2 regions of the Sporolactobacillus sp. Y61 genome follow, and region 2 is predicted to be linked to the other one. Evidence: riboswitches for the same ligand, from Rfam matches in the RefSeq annotation. Region 2 holds a riboswitch; the other holds the start of a gene.
What was found. A riboswitch is a leader RNA that binds a small molecule or an ion and turns the genes downstream of it on or off. The one in region 2 is predicted to bind FMN.
Positions count from the first base shown of each region.

Region 1 (7,897 bases), 1.4 Mb from region 2:
GATCAGTGGAAAAATATGTCCCGGATGATGAAAATCGGATGCCTTTGCCTGATCGGCTACGATCGCCCGGATCGTCTCCGCACGTTCAAAAGCGCTGATCCCGGTTCTGGCTTTTCGTGAATCGACACTGACGGTAAAAGCCGTTTCGTGATTGTCCGTATTCTCGTCAACCATGGGCCGAAACTTCAACGCATCAGCTATTCTTTGATCCAGCGGCATGCAAAGCAGCCCCCGGCCATGCGTGATCATGAAATTAACCGCCTCAGGCGTCACCTTATCAGCCAGGCAGACAAAGTCTCCTTCATTCTCCCTGCCTTCGTCGTCGCAGATGATGATGATTTTCCCGGCTTTCAAATCACTGACTGCTTCTTCGATTGATGCAAACATGCTTCCCCACCTCCGTTAATGACTGATAAATCCATGCTCAAGCAGTTTGCCATAAGTCAGATGCTGCGCGGTTTTTGTAGTCTTAAGTGCTGCGTTCATGACATATTTCTGCAGGACATCACATTCCACGTTGACGGAATCGCCCATTTTTTTCTGTCCAAGCACCGACTGGTCTGATGTATGCGGAATTAAAGCAACCGTCAGCCGGGCGTCCTGAATAGCAAACACCGTCAGGCTCGTTCCGTCCAGAGCGACTGATCCTTTTTCAACCAGCCAGGCATCCAGTTCTGCGGGCACTTTAATGATCAGATAACGAGCGTTTCCTTTTGGATAACTCCTGACGATTCGCCCGACTCCGTCCACATGACCTGTCACAAAATGTCCGCCGAATCGCCCATCTGCCCGCATCGCGCGCTCAAGATTCACCGGATCACCTGATTTCAGTGTTTTCAGCGCCGTGCTTTTTATCGTTTCAGGCATGACGTCTGCCGTGAACCCGGATCTCATTTTTTCCGTAACTGTCAGACAGGCGCCATTCACGGCAATGCTGTCACCAATCGTCAGATCCTGCAGGATGCGTGTGGCCCGGATCGAAATCTGTATGGCCTCAGTGCCTGTTTTTACAGCGGATACATGCCCGATTTCTTCCACAAGTCCGGTAAACATGGTTTAGTCCCTCCTTCGGGTCGCCGTAATTTTCAGATCACCGTCAATTTTTTCAACATCGTCTATGGACAGCGCGGCGGCATCCCGCAGGTGCTCAATACCGTCGCCGCCGATCACGGGGGCCGCCCGCTGCCCGCCAATCAGCTTCGGCGCCATGTACACAATCAGCCGGTCAAACGCGCCGGCCTTCAGGAAACTGCCGTGAATCGCCGCCCCTCCTTCAACGAGCAGCGACATGATCCCTTTTTCCCCAAGGAAGGTTAAAACATCCTGGATGCGCAGATCTCTTTCCGGCAAGCGAAAGACACTCACCCGGTCATTGCGGATACGCGCCGCTTTTTGCTCATCAATCGTTCGTCCGGTGATGACCCAGGTCTGTGCGGCCCGGTCATTCAGAAGCTGTGCCTGTTCCGGAATACGCAGCTTTGTATCCAGAACAACGCGGACCGGCTGACGCGCGACGCTTTCCGTTCGGACGGTCAGACGCGGATCATCAGCAAGCACGGTGCCGATACCCACGAGAATTGCATCATGCCGGCTGCGCAGGTTTTGCCCGTCGCGCCTGGACGCCTCACCTGTGATCCACTGGCTTTCTCCCGCCGCCGTCGCCGTCTTGCCGTCCAGGCTGCAGGCAGCTTTCAGCGTCACAAAGGGCGTCCCATGCGTCATGTAGTGGAAGAAGCCCGGATTAAGCGACTCTGCTTCTTTTTTCATCAGCCCGGACTCCACGGTAATACCGGCTTCCTTCAGGCGCTGAATTCCCCGTCCGGAAACCAGCGGATTTGGATCGACCGAAGCGATCAAGACGCGCCTGACCTGCTTTTTAATAATCAAATCCGCGCAGGGTGGAGTCTTCCCAAAGTGGGAACATGGCTCCAGCGTGACATAGAGCGTGCTGCCCTCAGCTCTGGCCCCCGCCATCGTTAGTGCGTTCACCTCCGCATGCGCCTCGCCGGCTTTTAAATGCGCGCCCATGCCGACAATCCTCCCGTCACGGACAACAACCGCCCCGACCGCCGGATTTGGCCAGGTCTGACCGACTGTCGTTTTCGCCAGATGAATCGCCAGGCTCATAAACTCCGCATCTTTCATATGCCTGCCCCCTTTACCATCGATTTTTCGGGCATCAAAAAACCCCGAAGCAAATAATCACTTCAGGGTAGTGTATAAAAATTGAATACGACAAATATGTGCTCACTTAAATAAACCGTTTTCACGCATGACTCATAAGGAAAGCGAAAAACGGGTCTCCCACGCGGGAAACACAACTTGCCGCAATCTTTCTCCCATCCAGACTGTACTGTCGGCTTCAGCTTCTCACTGAATCCACCGTTTGCCAAAAAAGAGCAACCGGGTCGCGGGCTTGCACGAAAACGTGATCACCGCCGGTTGGGAATTTCACCCTGCCCCGAAAGATTACTTAACATATGAAATTGTCTTAATTATAACGCAGGAGGATGCCGATGTACATGGATATGAATGAGGGCGCCAGTTACTGCACAGCCAAGATGCCGAATAATCAGTTCTTTTTGCTCCAGTTCGTTCTCGATAATTTTTCAGCCGAAAGCCAATGAAACTAAACTTCTCTCCAGGACACCTTTTCAAAAACACCTTATTTGTACCAACGAGCTGATTGACTGTTTGCCAAAATATATTTCCCTTTCAAAGTTGGGCAGGTGATCCCGGACGTTGCGCAAAAAATTTCCCCGGCATCGCTGCCAGGTGGCTCGATAAATGAAGCGGAAAATATCCGCTTAACTTAGTAAAAAGAATGAGTGCGAGTTTCAATAGACGGAGGAATTCCGCCTATTGATTCAAAAGACATGAAAAGGGGGAGTTTTCATTGCTAATCGGAAAATCTCCGCTTATTAAGCTCTGAAACTCGTTCGATTCTGCATTTAAGCGGAAAATATCCGCTTATTAAGCAAGGCGATTAGATTTACAAATAGTGATTCTATCAATCGTCTGGTTCGTGCGGCTAGTGTTATTCATTGAGCCACCCATGATGGACAGGATCAACACATCGATTCAGATTATGGAGCAAACACTTGGCTTTAAAACAGGAAGAAAAAATCTGGATAATTCTCTAAGAAAAGCCCGCCAACAGGTCTGGAATGGGTACGATTAATTTTACTTGAAAGATAGAAAAGTGTCCTTATCCCTTGCTGGTTCTATGTTTTTCTAGCTCAGTCTAACCTGTGATCGCAGTTTAGTAAGTGTAACTTGATCTGGATCAATGTGCTTTTCTTATTTCATCTGTATCCTAATAATTAAGCGCTTTCATTAAAAATTATCATCAACATCCAGGCTTTCTGTGATACATTCGCTATTTAAGGAGGTGAAAAGTTTTGAACGGCTCCAAACAAATTGATACAGCAATGTTTTCTAAGTTTACGATTGTTAATCAGGATACCTGCACTGCACCCGATATTTTTGAAGCCGAGGAAGACGGACTTGCTTAATAAGGGTCTCCGGCCAATTCCTGAGGAACTGTTATCGGATCTGGACGATGCTCCGGCGGAGTCTATTCAAGTGTCGAATAAGCCGTTTAATAAGGTTAATTCAAGATAAAATAAGCTCAATGGAGGGAAGAATAATATGGAAAATGCAATGTTTTGTTTTCAATGTCAGGAAACTGCAAGGGGCACAGGATGCACGCAAATCGGTGTATGTGGCAAAAGCCCGGCAGTGGCTGCCGCTCAGGATTTACTCGTTTATGTGACCAAGGGCATTGCCGCGGTCACTACGCGTCTGCGCGCCGAAGGGAAAAGCATCAGTCGCGAAGTCAATCATTTAATAACCGAAAATTTATTTACAACGATCACAAACGCTAATTTTGATGAACGAGCTATTCACGCCCGAATAACCGCCACTTTGAAAAAAAGAAAAGAACTGACAGAGCAACTGTCAGACAAAGAAAATCTACCCGATGCAGCTATCTGGTTGCCTTCCGATGATTCCGAAGAAAGTAACATTGGCCGGGTCATCCATATGGGCGTACTTTCCACAAAGAATGAGGATGTTCGCAGTTTGCGCGAGCTGATCACCTACGGCCTGAAAGGACTTTCCGCGTATAGCAGGCATGCCAACGTTTTATTAAAAGACAATGAAGAGGTGGACACTTTCCTGCAAAGCGCACTTGCAAAGACGCTGGACGATTCTCTAAACACGGATGAATTAACCGCTTTGGTTCTGGAAACAGGGAAATATGGCGTAAAAGGTATGGCTTTACTAGATCAGGCAAATTCAAATGCCTACGGTAATCCGGAAATCACAGAAGTGAATATTGGCGTTGGGAATCGACCGGGCATTTTGATTTCCGGACATGATCTGCGTGATATCGAAATGCTTCTGCAGCAGACACAGGGCACAGGTGTGGATGTGTATACACATTCAGAAATGCTCCCGGCACATTATTACCCAGCTTTTAAAAAGTATCCGAATTTTATCGGCAATTACGGAAATGCCTGGTGGAGACAAAAAGAGGAATTTGAAAGCTTCCGCGGACCGATTCTGATGACGACGAACTGCATCGTCCCACCGAAAAAAAGCTATAAAGATAGACTGTATACAACTGGAGCCGCCGGTTTCCCGGGCTGCAAACATATTCCAGGTAAAATTGGCGAACAAAAGGACTTTTCCAAAATTATTGCGCAGGCTCAAAAGTGCCCACCGCCGATCGAAATTGAAAGTGGCGATATTGTCGGCGGCTTCGCCCATCATCAGGTGTTTGCGTTAGCCGATAAAGTGGTTGATGCCGTTAAATCCGGAGCAATCCGGAAATTTGTCGTAATGGCTGGCTGCGACGGGAGAATGAAATCACGAAAGTACTATGCTGACTTTGCTAAAGCGCTGCCCAAAGATACAGTGATTCTGACGGCAGGCTGTGCAAAATATAGATTTAATAAACTAAATCTGGGCGATATCAACGGCATTCCCCGTGTACTGGACGCTGGACAATGTAACGATTCCTATTCTCTGATCCGCATCGCGCTAAAGCTGAAAGAAGTATTCAATTTAGAGGATATTAATGATTTGCCAATTGTCTATAATATTTCCTGGTACGAACAGAAAGCAGTTATCGTCTTGCTGGCTCTGCTTTATCTGGGCATCAGGAATATTCATCTTGGTCCTACTTTACCCGCCTTCCTGTCGCGTAACGTTACCAATATACTGGTAGAAAAATTCGGAATATCGGGGATACATTCCGTTGAGTCAGATCTGAGCCTGGTTTTTTAATAATTGTTTTTTCCCCTGTTCCCGAATGAATAGATAAAAAGTCATTAGACAGCAAATATAACTGCTAAACTAAAATCAACAGATTCTGCTAAATAGAAATGAACAGTGGGATTAATGCTCCATTTCTTATTTATTCCGAGTGACAAGGGAAGAAAGAAGAAGGGATTATTATGACGGAGAATAAGGAAATATTTGATACAACCATTATTGGTGGAGGTCCGATTGGACTTTTTAGTGCTTTTTACGCCGGGCTGCGTCAAATGAAGGTCCGGTTGATTGAAAGCCTGCCACAAGTGGGCGGACAATTGAAGGCGCTCTATCCTGAGAAAACTATTTTTGACGTAGCAGGGTTTCCATCGATAAAGGCAAAAGAATTAGTCAGTGTTTTAACTAAACAGACTTTACAATTTGACCCAGCAGTTATTTTAGGCCAAAAAGTTGAAAAGTTAAAGCGATTGCCAAACGGTGTAATAGAGCTGCAGACAAAAAAAGGTGAAAAATATTTAAGTCGAACCGTAATTATTACTGCCGGTGTCGGTGCTTTTTCACCCCGACTATTCAAAGTTGAAAATGTGAAATCTTATGAACATGACAATCTTTATTATTATGTTCATGATATTCAGCAATTTGCTGGACAATCAGTTGTGATCCTCGGTGGGGGAGATTCTGCGGTTGACTGGGCAAATGCACTTGAGCCGATAGCGGCCCAGGTTACAGTGGTTCACCGACGCAATGCATTTCGTGCACATGAAAGCAGTGTACGTCAAATGAAGCAATCCAACGTTAAGATTGCCACTCCATTCACAGCAAAAGCGATCGTTGAGAGGGGGAAGACAATTGAAAAATTAATTATTAACGAAGTAAAAGGTGACCGAGAGATGGAGCTGCCACTTGATGATTTAATTGTCAATTATGGTTTTGTTTCTGAGCTTGGCCCGATAAAAGACTGGAAATTAACTCTTGATAAAAATTCAATTATTGTGAACTCAAAGATGGAAACCAATATACCAGGTGTTTACGCAGCTGGTGACATCGTCAGCTATCCTGGTAAGGTTAAATTGATTGCCACCGGTTTTGGAGAGGCACCGGTAGCAGTTAATAATGCTAAGCATTTTATTGATCCTAATGCACGGACGCAGCCAATGCACAGTTCAAGTAGCAGGCTTTTTGGTCAATGAAAGAGATAACGATGCCATAGAAAAGAGGGAAACTGCTCCTACTGTCAGGCGAAGGCGGGAATCACCTCAGTATGCCGCAGCAAGATCGGCGGTCCAAAGATGAACAACGGTGAAGAGTTGACAAGCCATTCAAGGACAAGATTTTAAGAATCGAATCCCCATTGAAGGAGTGTTTGGCACCGGTAAACGGCGTTTTGGTCTAAACCACCCTGCAAAAAGTGCAGGGGGTTTCTTTTACTTTTATATCACTGGCTTCGCATCCCCGGATTTAAAATCTAAGTGCAACACATCAAGATTACACAAATAGGCCATGGAGACCTAAACTTAAAGTGCCAAAACTCTAAAGAAAGGAAATCTCCATGACCCAATCTAAGAATAGCACTGCCGAGCATTACCAACAACTCACACCAGAAGAAAGAGGCGCAATTGAAGCGTATTTGAACGCTGGTAAGTCAAAAGCCGAAATCAGCCGTCTGCTTCATCGCAGTCGCAGTACCATCTCTTGCGAAATCAGGCGGGGCAGGGTTCAACAGCGTAATTATGACTACCTCTTTGTCTATCGATACTACGCTGACACCAGCCAGCTCTTTCATGAACGGGCCCGTCAAAAGTGCCATTCTAAGGGCTTAGAAGAACGCTGCTGGTTGTTCTTCAAGATGTTCACAAAGGCGCTCAAACGGCGTCCGCGGATTGAAAGTGTGGACAGTTATATCCATGTCTTCAAACAGGCGCATCCAAACAAGCCCTGTCCATCAACGCCGACCGTTTACCGCTACATTGATCAAGACCGGTTAGACGTGAAGAACATTGATCTGCCGGCCAAACTGAGGCGTCATGTGAAAACCAGTCACCACAATCATTCATGTAAGAATAAGCGCCTGGCTGGCCCCTCAATTGAAGAACGGTCAGACGTCATCAACGACCGGAAACGCTTTGGCGACTGGGAAGGTGATCTGGTTAAAGGCAAGCGCCAGGCCAGTGAACCAGCTCTCCTGACGTTAACTGAACGACAGTTACGTTATGAACTGATTGTGAAGATTCCCAACTACCACGCTGACACCTGTTTGAAGTATCTTCAAAACGTTGTCGACAAGCAGCCTGAGCTCTTTAAGACCATCACCTTTGACAACGGTTCTGAGTTCAAACTCTTAGATCAAGTCAAGGGCCCTCAGGTCTACTTTGCCCACCCTTATTCACCCTGGGAACGAGGCGGTAACGAGAACCAGAACGGTCTGATCCGGGAGTACATCCCTAAAGGCCAGTCACTACATGGCTTCTCTAAAGATGCTATTGCTCAGGTTCAAGAGGCACTGAATCAGAAACACCGCAAGGCGCTCAGCTATGCTAGCGCCGCCGAGCTTATTGAGGCCGCGCTGGCAAGCTAGCTCACGGCGTGACTCCATGGTTGTTGCGCTTGATTTGACATT
Region 1 covers NZ_CP159510.1:481,035-488,931, forward strand. The annotation lists gene ABNN70_RS02360 (bifunctional 3,4-dihydroxy-2-butanone-4-phosphate synthase/GTP cyclohydrolase II) at 1-387, opposite strand, end outside; gene ribE (riboflavin synthase) at 403-1,053, opposite strand; gene ribD (bifunctional diaminohydroxyphosphoribosylaminopyrimidine deaminase/5-amino-6-(5-phosphoribosylamino)uracil reductase RibD) at 1,057-2,145, opposite strand; FMN riboswitch at 2,328-2,473, opposite strand; gene hcp (hydroxylamine reductase) at 3,652-5,292, shown strand; gene ABNN70_RS02380 (NAD(P)/FAD-dependent oxidoreductase) at 5,463-6,470, shown strand; gene ABNN70_RS02385 (IS30 family transposase) at 6,830-7,855, shown strand.
Region 1: it holds a riboswitch for FMN, as region 2 does, so the genes downstream of both, ribD (bifunctional diaminohydroxyphosphoribosylaminopyrimidine deaminase/5-amino-6-(5-phosphoribosylamino)uracil reductase RibD) here and ABNN70_RS08730 (ECF transporter S component) in region 2, are expected to answer to the same signal.

Region 2 (7,897 bases):
CTTTTTAAAACGCATATTAATGCAGAATCTGAATGGTCATTGTCCGACGCCCGAATTGGAGGGCCTGCTGCCGGGTCGGAAGATGGATATCGATTCTTTTTCCTTTAATATTTCCCCCTGTATCTCCGGCAGTATAGATACCATAACCCGGTACTTTGACCCGCGAACCGAGTGGAATGACGCCTGGATCAACCGCAATGACTTTTGCATTCGGGTTATCTGAGAAGTTAATACCCGTGGCCGATATGCCGCCGAGCGCATAGCTTGTTGCTGTAACCGTAATGGATGAACCAGCCTGCCTCTGAGGCGCAGGCGCTTTTTTCGCTGCTTTATGAGTTGCTTTCGTGACCTTAGTGACCTTAACAGGCTTCACCGGTTTTCTGGCAGCCTGTTCTTTCTCACGGTCCGCAATAGCTGCGGCTTCGGCAGCTTTTCTTGCTTTTTCCTTTGCCTCAGCCTTTGCCTCAGCTTTTGCTTTGGCCTTTGCTTTGGCTTCTGCTTTAGCTTTTCTCTCAGCAGCAGCCTTTTCTTCCTGTTTCATTTCAGCGGCTCTTGCTTTGTATGCACTGGCTTCATCGGACGAAGAGTACACGGTATACAGTGCTGTTTTTGTATTTGGGCCAACCAGTCCGTTCTCAGCGATGTGCTGGTTTGACTGGAAGTGCTTCACGGCATCTGCTGTCAATTCCCCAAATACGCCATTCACTTCTCCTCCATAATAACCCAGTAAGCGAAGTGTATCCTGAATCTCTGCAACGGAAGGACCGCTGTCTCCCAATTGCAACAAACTATTTCCGAATATTCTGGTGATACTGTTACTATCTGGTTGTAAACTCGGATCATTCTGACTGAATCCTACTGCTGTTTTGAGTTCAGGATCTTGACTTTTTACAGCGTGACTATCATTTGTACTGCTCGTTTTCGCGAAGGCAATCGTTGTCGGTGCAAGAATACCGAAAAACACCGTCAGGGTTGTCAGCGCGGTCAGCCTTTTAATGATATTCATTAAGTAAAAACCTCCTTAGGCGGGCAAAACAGGATAGCCTGTTTTGCATCCAACGGTAATTGTAAGGGCTCAACATCTCAGACGTGTATTAGTCAGATTACAGTTCTGTAACAATGAGATAAGTTTTTTTGGATTTGTCAATATGTTTTCTCAAATTTATGATAAAAATATTTACATATTTGTCTCCCTGACGGGTATCATGAAGTGCTCTCAATTTGTAAAAAAAATAATTTGCTCTAAACTAGAGAAGGACAGAATACAGATCGTATAAATTAACTACCAGGGGGATAACAAGGTGGAAGCGAAAAAAATGAATGCATCACGTTCGGTTACTTCTGTACACGTCATGCCGAACGATACAAATAATCATGGCACATTTTTCGGCGGAAAACTGATGATGTATGTTGATAATATCGGAGCTGTATCGGCCATGCGCCATGCGCGGCAATCGGTGGTCACCGCATCGATAGATTCTGTGGATTTTCTCCACCCCATAAAAGCAGGTTCGTCTGTCTGCCTCGAAGCGATGGTGACATGGACGCACCATACGTCCATGGAAGTATTCGTGAAAATTGTTACTGAAGATTTAATGACCGGTGAACGTAAATTGTGTACCACGTGCTATCTTACGTTTGTTGCTATCGGTAAAAATGGAAAACCGGTTCCTGTACCTAAAGTCATACCGGAAAGTGAAGAAGAACGGATGCTCTTTAAGTCAGCCGAAAAGCGCTATTTGCGCAGGAAGGAAAGACGTCTGGAAACGAAAAAATTTGCTTCAAAGCTGACACTGGACAAACCCTGGGACCGTGAGATGAACAATATCTGATGTCCACACCTTTAGGAGTGACCTGCATAGAATGTACTGTTGAGTGGGGAAAACTGCTCAAAATACGGAATAAAGGGGCGAGTGACGATATGGGTGCAACTTCCGGCGGTTACAGCAACGGTTTTGCGTTAATCGTTGTTCTGTTCATTTTGCTGATCATTGTTGGTACGGCATTCGTTTATTAATAAGCAGGCCGACAAGATGAACCGGTAATAAAAACAGCCGCGGACTTTTTTTAGTCCGCGGCTGTTTTTCGTCAGGAACAGATCAGGCAGCTGTATGCTTTCTCTGAATAAAATGTTTTAAGCGTGCACCGAGCGGGATCATTAACAGGGTCAGAACTACACCTTTGAGCAGATTAAAAGGTGCGACTCCATAAACAATTAATGTCATCAGGTTCTGAATGTTGTGGTTGGCTGCCTGGGACATCTGTACGGCACTGTCTATACTCAGTCCAAGAAAGACAGCATAAGCAGGAAAGATAAGGTAATAATTGGCAAGGGCCATCAGTATGGTCATGATCAGTGTGCCGACAAGCATACCCTCGGCAAGTGAGAAGAGTGTATGCTTTTTCTTGTAAAACCACCAGGTAACGAGAATTAATATCGAGCCGGCAGTAAAATTGGCCAATTCACCGACAGGTACGACTGTCAGTGATCCGGTCAGTAACACGTGGAGAATATTTTTAATGGCTTCAATAGCAATACCGGCCCCGGGTCCGAGTATGATGGCACCAATCAACGCAGGTATATCGCTGAAATCCATGGTCAGAAAAACAGGGAAAAGCGGCACAGGAAAAGCGATCAGCATAATCAGGAAACCCAGAGCTGCAAGCAGTGACACCAGAACCATTTTCTTCAAAGATAAAGCCTTCATAATAGATCACCCCATGATAGTATTGGGATGATGTGTGCGGTGAGTTTCTATCAGGATACAACCATCGGTTCAGCGGTTATTTAAAAGCCGGTAAAAATAAAGAAGCCCAAAGGATAAGTAAATTCCTTTGGGCTTCGCTGATATCACTGAGCGCACGACAGACCTGTCATCACGCTTCGCTGTTCAACGCTGAATAGAAGGCGGAAAATGCGCCGTCACATCATCCTTCTTTCATCCAGACTGTACTGTCGGTCCCGGCATCTCACCGGATCTGCCAAAAGGCTCGCGGACTCTGGACGTTTAAATCCAATACCGCCGGTCGGGAATCACACCCTGCCCTGAAGGAATATTTGATTCAATTTACACATACATTTTACACCCGTTAAGCGTATTCATCAAGACTTTTTTTCACATAAATACGAATCCTGATCTGAACTCCCTGATCCGTTGTCAGATCACATAATCCAGTACAAGTCCGACCGAGAGCAGGATGCCAAAGAGTGTCTGCATCTGTGCCGTAGCTTTCATGGCCGGCATCAGCTGAATAGAACGTGTCTTTCCACGAAACAACTTTGTCGCCTGAATGGCTTTCGGAAGGCTGGCGAAAACAACCAGAAGCCAGGCTGATTCAACCTGGAAGACCATTAATCCGATGATCCACAGATAAGAAATCACAAACAGGGAAGCGAGTACACGAATGGCAGCCGGCCGTCCGAGCAGAACAGGCAGGGTTTTTCGACCCTTTTCCTTATCCCGGGATAAATCACGAATGTTATTCGCCATATTAATTCCCCCGACGAGAAGGCCGATCGGAATGGAGATAAGGACCGTGTTCAGTGTCAGCATATCCGTTTGGATGAAGAAAGAGATCCAGATGATAAAGATACCCATAAATAAGCCCGAGATCATTTCTCCAAAGGGGGTATAGGCGATCGGTAACGGTCCGCCGGAATAAAGGTAGCCGGTGAGAATACAAACCGACCCGGCGGCGGCAATCCACCAGTTGCTTTTCATACAGATATAAACCCCGATCAGCATGGAAGCGGCGCACAGACTGAGCGCGAGATAAAGGATCGTCTTTGGCCGGAATCCATCACGAACAATACTGCCGCCAATGCCGACTGAGCTGGAATCATCCAGGCCTCTTTTAAAATCAAAATACTCATTGAACAGATTGGTTGCAATCTGGATCATCATGGAAGCAATTAACATGGCGATAAAAAGTAAAAAATTGGGAATTCTTATGGGCAGAACCAGTGCCGTACCGAGTGCGACGGGAACAAAGGAAGCCGTCAGGGTATGCGGGCGGATCATCTTCCACCATTTTTTAAAACCTGTATTCTTCTCCAAAACGGATCCATTCATATTTGATCTCTCCTATAATAAGATGCCAGAAAGGGCAGGAAGATTGGCTGACAGACGATCAGCTGCCACAACCAGAAGGATATGGCCTGTAACGCACAGCTCGAATGAGCCCGCCGTTCAGCGCATGTGGTGCTCCTGCGTCATGCAGCTATATCATCGGGCGGCTGACAGCACCCGATAAATGTTAAAATGAAATGATGAGACAAAAGGGTCACGAATTCGACATTTTTGTAACAATTTTAGTTTATGAGATTAGTAAGGTACTGTCAATCCTGAAGTACATACGCAGCATTTCTGCTTTTAATGATGGTCCTGTCGGAAGGACTGCACGGGTACAGGGTGGGGGCAAAAAAAGAGTCAGGACTTTACTGAGGGATGGGGAGTTCCCGGTTCAGAAGATGCCGGTATCCGTGGCCGGGGAAACCGGACATTGAGCAGTGTCCGGAGCGCATCACATTCAACACCGGTCAGGGTAATGCCTCTTCTCATTTTTTTCTTGTCGGCTGACCAGCTTCTGATATCGTATTTTGCTTCACGGTTATTCCAGCTGACCAGATTAAATTCCCGAGTCCATCCGGAAGGCTCTTTTGACAGAACACCGAAATGTTCGACAATGTGACATGTAATTCTTTGTTCTGATTCTGACATACGATCACCTCATTATTAGATATAGAACAAATGTTCTATAATCATCATAAACGGGAACAAGCGTTCTGTCAAGGGTTCGGATAAATAAATAAAGTCTTCAGGTCGCATTTTGTTATAATGATAAGAAAAAGATCATGTCAATCATTAGAGGGGATACATATGCTGCGCTATACACTTGCTCTGATTCAGTATAAAGGGAAGATACTCATGATTAACCGGGAAAAAAATCCGTGGCAGGGTGCATGGAACGGCGTCGGCGGGAAGCTTGAGCCGACAGAGACGCCGGAACAATGCGTGATCCGTGAAATCCGGGAAGAAACAGGCCTTCAGGTCACTCACCCGTTATACCGGGGCATCGTCACATGGAACGCTGACAGTGAGAAACTGGAGGGAATGTATCTGTTTGTCGTTCGCGCAGTGGATGCTGCGGCGCTTCATACACCACTGAGGACCAGAGAGGGGATACTTGAATGGAAGACAGAGCAATGGATCCTGTCAAAGGATAATTTCGGGACGGTGCCTTCCTTATTCAGTTTCATGCGGGATGCTCTCGACATAGATCATTGTCAGCCGAAAAACTACCACTGTGTGTTTAACGGAAACCAGCTGGTTCACACGGAAATACGACCGGTTCCGCAATCCATAAAGAATAGAGAATTATAAAAAAAACATGATCAGCAGCATCAGACAGGCGAGGACACCCAGAAAAAACACAATCCAGAAATCGAGTCCCATATTAACGATGAGCAGAGGAGAGATGATCAGAGCAGTACCGGCAAGAAGTAAAATAATGCCGAGCGTAGCAAAAAATCTTGAGGGAAGCCGCAGGCGTCGCTTAAGAAGAGAAGGTAAGGTGCATTTTCTTTTTTTCAGAATCAGGACGATTCCGGCAATAATCAGGAGAATGCCGGTCATCATGATCAGATCATCCTGCAAAGACATGGCTCACTTGCCTCCCATACATATCGTGCATCACTCATTATACATAATTCTGGATTATTTTGTAGTGAATTTTTAAGAACCTGTTAAAGTGGCAGCAGCCCGTGATGACAGGACTGCTGCCTCAGATTTGCTATTTTTATTTTTGACCGGCTGCATGTTCAGACCGTTCAGACTGTTCAGGGAGCTGAGACGTACAGTGCGGGCATCTTGTGGCCTTGGCAGGTATGGAAGAAAGACAGTAAGGACACAGTTTTGTCTTCGGTGAGACCGGCTTTTTTAGGGGTGTGCGGTTAATGAGCCTGACCATAAAGAAAATGACTGCAGCGATAATCAGAAAATTGATGACATTGTTAATAAATAAACCATAGTTGATCGTCGGTGCTCCGGCCTTTTGAGCCGCATCCAGGCTGCTGTAGGTTTTCCCGGAGAGATTGATATACAGATTGCTGAAATCCACCTTGCCGAGCAGGAGTCCGATCGGCGGCATCACAATATCCTTTACCAGCGAGTTGACAATTTGCCCGAATGCCGCGCCAATAATGACCGCAACAGCTAAATCGATCACATTCCCCCGTGCGATAAAACTTTTAAATTCCCTGAATATTTTCATTCGGTTCCCCCCGTTTCTATTTCAAGTTCATCGAAAGGATAGCATCATTTTTCCCGGTTGAAAAGGGCTGTAATGAGTAAAATGACGTATTCTGAGCATGATATATCCGGGAGGTCGATCCAAATTGAACTTCGGAAGATTTTTTTATATCGTGTGTACGGTCGTGATTCTTGTCGCAGCAGCTTATGGAAACCAGTCAGGTGACCGCGTAAGTGCTAAAGAACAAAAAAATCAGAGACTGATTGTCCAGCTGACCGATTCCTCTGGAGAGCAGGTTGGGGAAGCCATCTTAACGGAAACAGCAAAAGGGGTCAGAATTGCCCTCCAGGCCGAAAAGCTGAAACCGGGGATACATGGCATCCATTTCCATGAAAACGGCATTTGCTCGCCTCCGGACTTTATGTCTGCCGGTGAACACTTTAATCCGGAACATAAAAAACATGGATTAAAAAATCCTCTTGGCCCGCATGCAGGCGATATGCCGAATATTTTTGCCGACAGTCAGGGCCGGGTAAAAACAGTTATTTTTAATCCCATGGTGACACTGGAAGAAGGAAAGGCGAACTCACTCAGGGATGCTGATGGTTCAGCCCTGATTATTCATGAATCAGGGGATGATCAGAAAACAGATCCTGCGGGAAACTCCGGAAAACGTGTTATCTGCGGCGTGATCCGTTAATGTTGGCAGATCGGGTTTGGATGATGACCGAAAAAAAGGAAGAGGACTTAAGCCTCTTCCTTTTTTCTGATGGTGTATTATTCGGCAAGGAGGGACAGACCACCATCGACCGTAATGGTCTGCCCGCGGATCATAAACGCGGCAGGGGTGCAGAGAAAATAAACGGCTTCCGCCAGATCCTCAGGCTGCACAATACGGCCGGCAGGATTGCGTTTTGCTGCCTGTTCCAGCAGTTCCGCCCTGTTAGGGAAGTGTTTCAGTGCGTCTGTATCCACAGCACCACCGGAAACCGTGTTTACCGTGATATTCATCGGTGCCAGAGCAACGGCCAGATAGCGTGTGATCGCTTCGACAGCCGCTTTTGAAACACCGACAACGGCATAATTGGGCAGGGCACGTACGGCGCCGAGACTGGAAAGGGCGACAATGTGTCCGCCCCCTGATTTTTGCATCAGCTTTGCGGCCTGCTGTGCGGCAAAAAGGTAGGCTTTGGCATTGATGTCCTGTGTCCAGTCCCAGTGTTTTTCCTGTATTTCCATAAGCGGGCGCTGGACACCTGAAGCGGCATTGTTGATAAAGACGTCCAGTCTCCCGAAAGCTTCTTCCGTCGATTTAAATAATTGCTGAATCTGACCCACTTCACCGACATTTGCTTTACATGTTTTCACTTCTGTTCCATATTTTTCTTCAATATCCTGTTTCGTTTTTTCAGCGTTAGAGGCCTTCCGTGCATAATTAAGTACAAGGGTGTACCCGTTCTGCGCAAATTTTTCAGCAATGGCTTTGCCGATACCTCTTGTCCCACCGGTGATCAAGGCTACTTTTTTCCCCAACTCAGATCCCCCTTTTTATCCCATACAGTATAGCAAAACGGATGAAAACCGGGCAAGACCGGTATGATCTTTTTTGATTTCAGACGCGAAAAGTACCGGTGGTGAGCCTTGA
Region 2 covers NZ_CP159510.1:1,839,982-1,847,878, forward strand. The annotation lists gene ABNN70_RS08715 (3D domain-containing protein) at 17-1,006, opposite strand; gene ABNN70_RS08720 (acyl-CoA thioesterase) at 1,302-1,832, shown strand; gene ABNN70_RS08725 (YjcZ family sporulation protein) at 1,922-2,017, shown strand; gene ABNN70_RS08730 (ECF transporter S component) at 2,100-2,708, opposite strand; FMN riboswitch at 2,928-3,058, opposite strand; gene ABNN70_RS08735 (1,4-dihydroxy-2-naphthoate polyprenyltransferase) at 3,159-4,073, opposite strand; partial or broken gene ABNN70_RS08740 (PC4/YdbC family ssDNA-binding protein) at 4,503-4,721, opposite strand; gene ABNN70_RS08745 (8-oxo-dGTP diphosphatase) at 4,881-5,384, shown strand; gene ABNN70_RS08750 (hypothetical protein) at 5,379-5,663, opposite strand; gene mscL (large conductance mechanosensitive channel protein MscL) at 5,800-6,267, opposite strand; gene ABNN70_RS08760 (superoxide dismutase family protein) at 6,398-6,952, shown strand; gene fabL (enoyl-[acyl-carrier-protein] reductase FabL) at 7,030-7,785, opposite strand.